2 regions of the Lysinibacillus sp. genome follow, and region 1 is predicted to be linked to the other one. Evidence: riboswitches for the same ligand, from Rfam matches in the RefSeq annotation. Region 1 holds a riboswitch; the other holds the start of a gene.
The links. Region 1 has a riboswitch for cyclic di-GMP ahead of RT445_RS06945 (methyl-accepting chemotaxis protein). Riboswitches for the same ligand answer to the same signal wherever they lie in the genome.
Positions count from the first base shown of each region.

Region 2: linked by a shared signal. The riboswitch ahead of RT445_RS20540 (amidase) and the one ahead of RT445_RS06945 (methyl-accepting chemotaxis protein) in region 1 are both predicted to bind cyclic di-GMP.

Region 1 covers NZ_DAMDAY010000021.1:376-3,801, reverse strand. The annotation lists gene RT445_RS06970 (MFS transporter) at 1-45, shown strand, start outside; gene RT445_RS06965 (alpha/beta-type small acid-soluble spore protein) at 120-323, opposite strand; gene RT445_RS06960 (YehS family protein) at 507-1,001, shown strand; gene RT445_RS06955 (hypothetical protein) at 1,151-1,345, shown strand; gene RT445_RS06950 (hypothetical protein) at 1,374-1,508, shown strand; cyclic di-GMP riboswitch class I at 1,570-1,655, shown strand; gene RT445_RS06945 (methyl-accepting chemotaxis protein) at 1,763-3,426, shown strand, end outside.
Region 2 covers NZ_DAMDAY010000135.1:5,717-9,142, forward strand. The annotation lists gene nspC (carboxynorspermidine decarboxylase) at 1-690, shown strand, start outside; gene RT445_RS20540 (amidase) at 736-1,617, opposite strand; cyclic di-GMP riboswitch class I at 1,661-1,752, opposite strand; gene RT445_RS20545 (chemotaxis protein CheW) at 1,890-2,378, opposite strand; gene RT445_RS20550 (M20/M25/M40 family metallo-hydrolase) at 2,404-3,426, opposite strand, start outside.

The DNA of each region.
Region 1 (3,426 bases):
ATGCTCACGCTTAAAAGCTCCAGCAAGGAAATGCAAACAGCATAATTTTTAAAATCACGAAAGAACGAATTCCACTTCTTCAAATGGGATTCGTTCTTTTCTTATTAGTTTTTAATTAATTATAGTAAACCTTTTGAACGTTTCTCAGCGATTTCTACAAGGCGTTTTGTAATTTCTCCTCCTACGGAACCATTTGCGCGAGAAGATGCTTCTGGCCCTAGCTGAACGCCAAACTCTTGTGCAATTTCGTATTTCATTTGATAGACAGCTTCATGTACACCAGGTACTAGAAGTTTATTTGAACTGCGGTTATTGTTAGCCATTTTTCTCACCTCCTTGAGTTTAGAATGGTTGCTAACGTATTTTTCATACATTTTAAAAGAAGGAAACGCACACGCTAATTGCTAACAACAACAACTTGTGGAAAGCTAGCAATAATCAGCAAACTCTCTGTTATAATAAAGCCTGGCTCATTTCTATAGTAGGAGTAAAAGGAGGACAATATAATGACGAATAATGATATTTTAATTCGCTTACGCTATGCACTAGATATAAAAAATGTTGATATGGTGGAAATTTTTAAATTAGGCGGACTCGACTATTCGAAAGAAGAAGTCTTAAATATGCTCATTAAGATTAATGATGAGGAAGAAGCGCCAGAAGAATACATCAAATGTAATAATAAAATGCTTGAAGCATTTTTAAATGGATTAATTACTTTTAAACGTGGACCACAAAAATCAAAAGATGGTCAGCCTGAAGGACCGCTACCTGTGACAGGCAAAGAAAGTCCAAATAATATGCTTTTAAAGAAAGTAAAAATTGCCTTAGCGTTAACAACAGAGGATATGCTCGAAATTTTATATGATGGTGGAATCAAAGTTACAAAAGGTGAATTAGGCGCTTTATTAAGAAATCCAAGCCATCGCAATTATAAAGAATGTGGCGATTCATTCGTTCGGAATTTTTTAAGAGGCTTAACATATAAGTATAGAGAATAAAGCATAAATGCCTTGTCAATAGAAATCAAAAAGTACCATTTTTTTCTTTAAATTTTGTTGACATTTTGTGACGAAATTGTGTACAATAAAATTATCACAAAATGTTCACAAAAAAGATGAAAAATGTTCACAAACAAAGGGGTGCTTGTATGATTTATTTTGACATCTTATTGGTAGCTATTGCATGTGTTACAATGCCTTTTATTGTTGCAGTAATGTTAGATATTTTTTATGCAGAACGAAAGAAAGTTCGTTTTTCATTACGACGTACTTCAGTTTGGTATATCACTATGTTTGCACTATCCTTTATACCATCTGTTTTACTTGTTACACAAAACGTATAATGTATTCAAACACTTAGGGGTAAGTGAAATGAAAAAGACAGCTACAACGTTAATAACGGTTGTAGCTGTTTTTATTTATGTAAAAGAAATGGTGAATGAAGGCTTCACATTGCTGTATTTTCAATCAATCAACCATTTGTTAACGAAGGGTAAAATAGTATAAAGTATGTATATTTTACCTGGATAGCATTGACTACTTTTACCTGCTGTGTTAATTTTGGGAGTGGAAATATAGGCAAATTTACTGAAAAGTAGAGACGCAAAGCTACAGGTCTAAGGCAATAATTGCTAGGATGGCTGGGTTGCAAAAGACTGCTAGTTATATCCATCAATTTCTAGTTTATGTTCTTTTATGCCTATTTCTTTTGAAATAGGTTATTTTTTTGCAAAAAAATCATTGTAAGGGGGAAAAAGATCATGAAGTTATTAAAAAATGCCTCATTAAAAAACAAACTTTTACTGACGGTTACAATTGTAGTGTTACTGCTCATCGCCATTATTACTTCGCAAAGTATTAGCGAATTAAATAATCGGATGACTGTCGACTTAGAGCAAGAGTTAAAAAGTGTTGGTTTATTGACAGCTATGAATTTAGATAGTGATGAAGTAAAAGATTTATTGTCTGAAAAAGGGGAAAAGAACGCTAAGTTTACAAAGATCCAAAAACAACTCGATATGATCCAGGAACAACAAGGTATTATGAGTTGGAGCTATATTTGGGACGTTCAAGATGAAGGTGGGGTCAACCCAATCGGTTATACAACCAATTTAAATGAGGTGTATGAAGCCGGAGAAATTTTTACTGATTTAGCGGATGAACATGTTGAAACAGCAAAGAAGGCTATTGAAAATAATAATACGGAAGTAACGGATATTTTTGAAGATCCTTTTGGCTCTTGGAGAACCGTTTTTAGTCCAATTAAAGATGATAACGGACAACTGATTGCATTATTAGGAATTGATTACTCCGCTGATTATATTAATACGATAATTAAAACAAGTGTTATTAAACAAATTGTTATTGCTATTATCGGAATATTAATTTTATTAGTTTTAGTTTACATAATTATAGACCGTCTTTTAAAACCACTTAAAAAAGTAGTAAATGTTGCAAATCAAGTTGCCAATGGCGAATTAATCGATGTGGATTTAGATACGTCAAAAGATGAAATTGGAAAATTATCTGAGTCCATTCGTACAATGGTTGCTAATTTACAACATATTATTTTAAACATAAGAAATACTTCAAATCATGTTTCTTCAGCAGCCAATCAATTAACGGTACATGCTGGGGAGACGTATAACAGCTCCACAAATATTGCACAAGATATGAAACTAATCACTCAGAATGCTGAAGCTTCTATGACCATGACAGAAGAAACAGCTGCTGCAATGGAAGAGACAGCTACAGGTATCCAGCAAATTGCTGACTCTGCTAACACGGCTGCGGAATCTTCTATTTCGGCTTCGCAAGCTTCTGAACGAGGTAATCAAGTTGTACAGCAAGTTATTGCACAAATGGAATTAATTAATGATTCTGTTGAACAAATAGGGACAACAATTAATGGTTTACATGTCAATACGAAAAAAATAAGTGAAATTGTAAGCTTGATTACTGCTATTGCCGATCAAACAAATCTGTTAGCATTGAATGCCGCTATTGAAGCAGCACGAGCAGGTGAGCATGGTAAAGGCTTTGCTGTTGTAGCCGATGAGGTGAGACGTTTAGCTGAACAATCTTCACAGTCAGCAACAGAAATTTATAATCTAATTAGTTCTATTCAATCTGATTCTAACGCTTCGATAACTGTAATGGAGAAAGGGAAAGCGGATGTTAAAGTGGGTATGGCATTCACGAATGAAGTAGGAGAAATCTTTAAAGAAATTCTTACTTCATCAGAAGAAGTAGCTAGCCAAATACGTGAAATTTCAGCTGCCTCACAACAAATCTCTGCCTCATCAGAGGAAGTAGCGGCATCTGTCAATAATATTAAACAATCGGCAGAGCAGTCAGCAGAATTCTCTTCAAATGTTTCGAAATCTACACAAGAGCAATTATCTACAATGCAGGAAGTAAAGGA
Region 2 (3,426 bases), on a different contig from region 1:
CGTCTTGGTACGACTTTAGCTAACTTCGATAAATCACAACTTGACGGCATTGATGGCTTGCACTTCCATGCGATGTGTGAGCAAAACTCTGATACGTTAGAGCGTATTATTGAAGTAGTAGAAGAAAAGTTTGGTGATGTTTTACACCAAATGAAATGGTTAAACTTTGGTGGTGGCCACCATATTACACGTGAAGATTATGATGTAGAGAAACTTGTTCACATCATTAATTATATTCAAGAAAAGTATAACCTGCTTGTTTACCTAGAGCCAGGTGAAGCAGTAGCGCTTAATACAGGCTATTTAGTCGCTACAGTACTTGATATTCAAAAAAATGGGATGGACCTTGCTATTTTAGATACGTCAGCAACATGTCATATGCCTGACGTACTTGAAATGCCATACCGCCCAATGATCATTGGTTCTGGTCAAGCGAATGAATTCGCACACACATATCGCTTAGGTGGACTTACATGTCTTGCTGGTGATGTGATTGGCGATTATTCGTTTGAAGAGCCATTAAAACCAGGTGATCGACTTGTCTTCACAGATATGGCCCATTATTCAATGGTGAAAAACCATATGTTTAACGGCGTCAACCTCCCTTCTATCGTTTCTTATAATGATGAAGAAGGTATTAAAGTCATTCGTGAATTTAAATTCGAGGACTACAGTGGTCGACTGTCCTAATACCAATAGAAAAGTCCTTCCAGTTTTACACTGGAAGGACTTTTTTTATGGCCGCATGGTCATCCAATTCTCCACATAATGAATGGCTACTCCATGAAAAGCATCGTTATTTGAAAAATGTTGGTGAACAAGTATAAGCTGTTCATTCATATAAGCTTCTCCATTATCATAAAAAGTAATATTTTGCCCTTCCTCTGAAGCGCCTGTTTCTACACCAATTACAATCGATTTATTCACCGTGGAAGCATAAGCAATTTCATGCTCAACAATAGAAATAATATCTTTTGCAGCATCGCGATAGGCCATGATCGTCACACTATCCACATGGTCAATGACCCAATCAGCTAATAACCCTTTTCCAAATTCGTTATGATACTGAACTTCATCAAACCAAAATGGCATATCTACTTCTAAAGTAAGTTGTAACTGATTTGCTTGCTCACTTGCTTTCATTATTAGTGTTTGATAGGATCCTATCGTTTGTGCTTGATGTGAGCTCCATCCACTATTTAAATAAGGTTCAACATCAAGATGAACCCCAGAAAATTGCTCAGATTCAGTTGAATTCTCATTATATGTATGTAACCAATTAAACAACTCGTCTTGGCTTCGACTACCCTCAGCTGAAACCCAGCTTGCAGCACCATCCAATGCATAAATGCGAATACCTTTGTCAGAAGCGTTGCTAATAAACTGCTTATAGTCATCGTTCGCTATGCCTTGATCGATTTGCAGATAAACCTTTTTAACATCGTTATGTTCTAAAAATAATAATATTTTTTCTTGGTCATCCATGATGAGGGATGTATCCCACAGCCACGTAGCCTTTTCCTGTGTAGCCATTGCATCAACCTTTCCACTTGATAAAGCTAATGAACTAATCATGATGACGATTAGTGCTGTCCACATTTTTAATTGTCTCTTCATACAAACTAACTCCATTCTACTCGCCACGGCTCCTAGAACAGAACCTGGCAACCTGACAATCATGCACTGAAAATATAGTGTTTAGACTCATGGCTTTGCGTCCTTCCCTTTCGGTGAAGTTTGCCTTTTTCAGTTTTTTCTTACTCATTATCATACGCGGTTAGCAACGGTTTGTCTGTAGGTATAATGCATAATTGTCACATGTATGATCAGGTAAAAACGATAAAATACAGGTTAAATTTACTAGTCAAATATAAAAAAACGTAGAGTACTTAAGCCTCTACGTTTTCCTTTTCATTTTCAAGCATTTTGTGTAAATAATCGATAATTTCCCGAATGCCCTCTAATGAATTAACCAGTATTTTTGGATCAACATATGTTATCATACGATTTTCTAGATTAGCTACAGCTGTAAAGTAGCGCGTTTTACTATAATTGACAAGACCCAATTGTTGCAGTATGGAATCATCAAAATCAAGAATTTCACGGGCCTCTGTAACAAGTAATCCATAATTGACAACGTCCGTATTCATCACAATAATACGAGCAGTTGCTGTATTGGAGGAGCGGTTGTATAGTATTCGTTCAAAATCGAGAACGGGTACAAGCTCACCTCGAATTCTTGTAAAGCCTAGAAGATAGTTCGGTAAATGAGGAATAGGTGTTACATGCTCTAATTTTTCAATTGATATCGCTTGCTCTACAGGTACCGCATATTCCTCTGTCCCACAAGCAAAAACGACTGCTTTGACACTTTCCATGCGTTCACATCCTTCTATTCGACTGTTATTTTTTTGCAGATTCCTTGACGATTTCAACGAGTAAATCTGCTAATTTTTCTAATTCTTCGACTGGTATTTTTTCATTTGTTGTATGAATATCCTCGTATCCGACAGATAAATTCACTGTAGGAATACCAAATCCTGCGATCACATTCGCATCCGATCCTCCACCAGAAATACCTAATGTTGGTGTACGGTCAATATTGCGAACAGCTTCCATAGCAACCTGCACAACTTTATCTGTTTCTGTTACACGGAATCCAGGATACATAAGCTTCACTTCCACTTCTGCACGTGCGCCTAATGAAGCTGAAACCTGTTCAAATGTTTCCTGCATATGCTTTGTTTGGGCATCTAATTTAGCTTGATCAATGGAACGTGCTTCAGCTAGAATCGTCACTTCATCACATACGATATTCGTTGCTTGGCCACCTTCGAAGCGTCCAATATTAGCTGTCGTTTCCTCATCTAAACGCCCAAGCTTCATTTGAGCAATACACTTAGATGCTACTGTAATAGCGGAAATACCTTTTTCAGGAGCAACCCCAGCATGTGCCGTTTTGCCAATAATCTTTGCAAAAATTTTCGCTTGGAATGGTGCGGCTGTTACGATCCCACCTACTTTGCCATCACTATCCACCGCAAAGCCATACTTTGCTTTAATGTTAGATGGATCTAACTCTTTAGCACCAGCAAGACCGCTCTCTTCACCAGCGGTAATAATGAATTCTATATCTCCGTGCTCTATATCTTGCTCTTTTAATCGCTTGACCATCTCAAAGAGTGCTGCTAGGCCTGCCTTATCATCAGCACCTAAAATTGTCGTACCATCGGATACGATATAACCATCTTCACGCAGGGATGGTTGAATGCCTTTCCCTGGAACAACTGTATCCATATGAGAAGTAAAATAGATTGGCTCTACATCTAGAGTACCTTTTAAAGTGGCGATAATATTGCCTGCTCCATGTCCATTACGCGTATGTGCATCATCTTGGATGACTGTAAATCCAAGTGCAGTTAATTT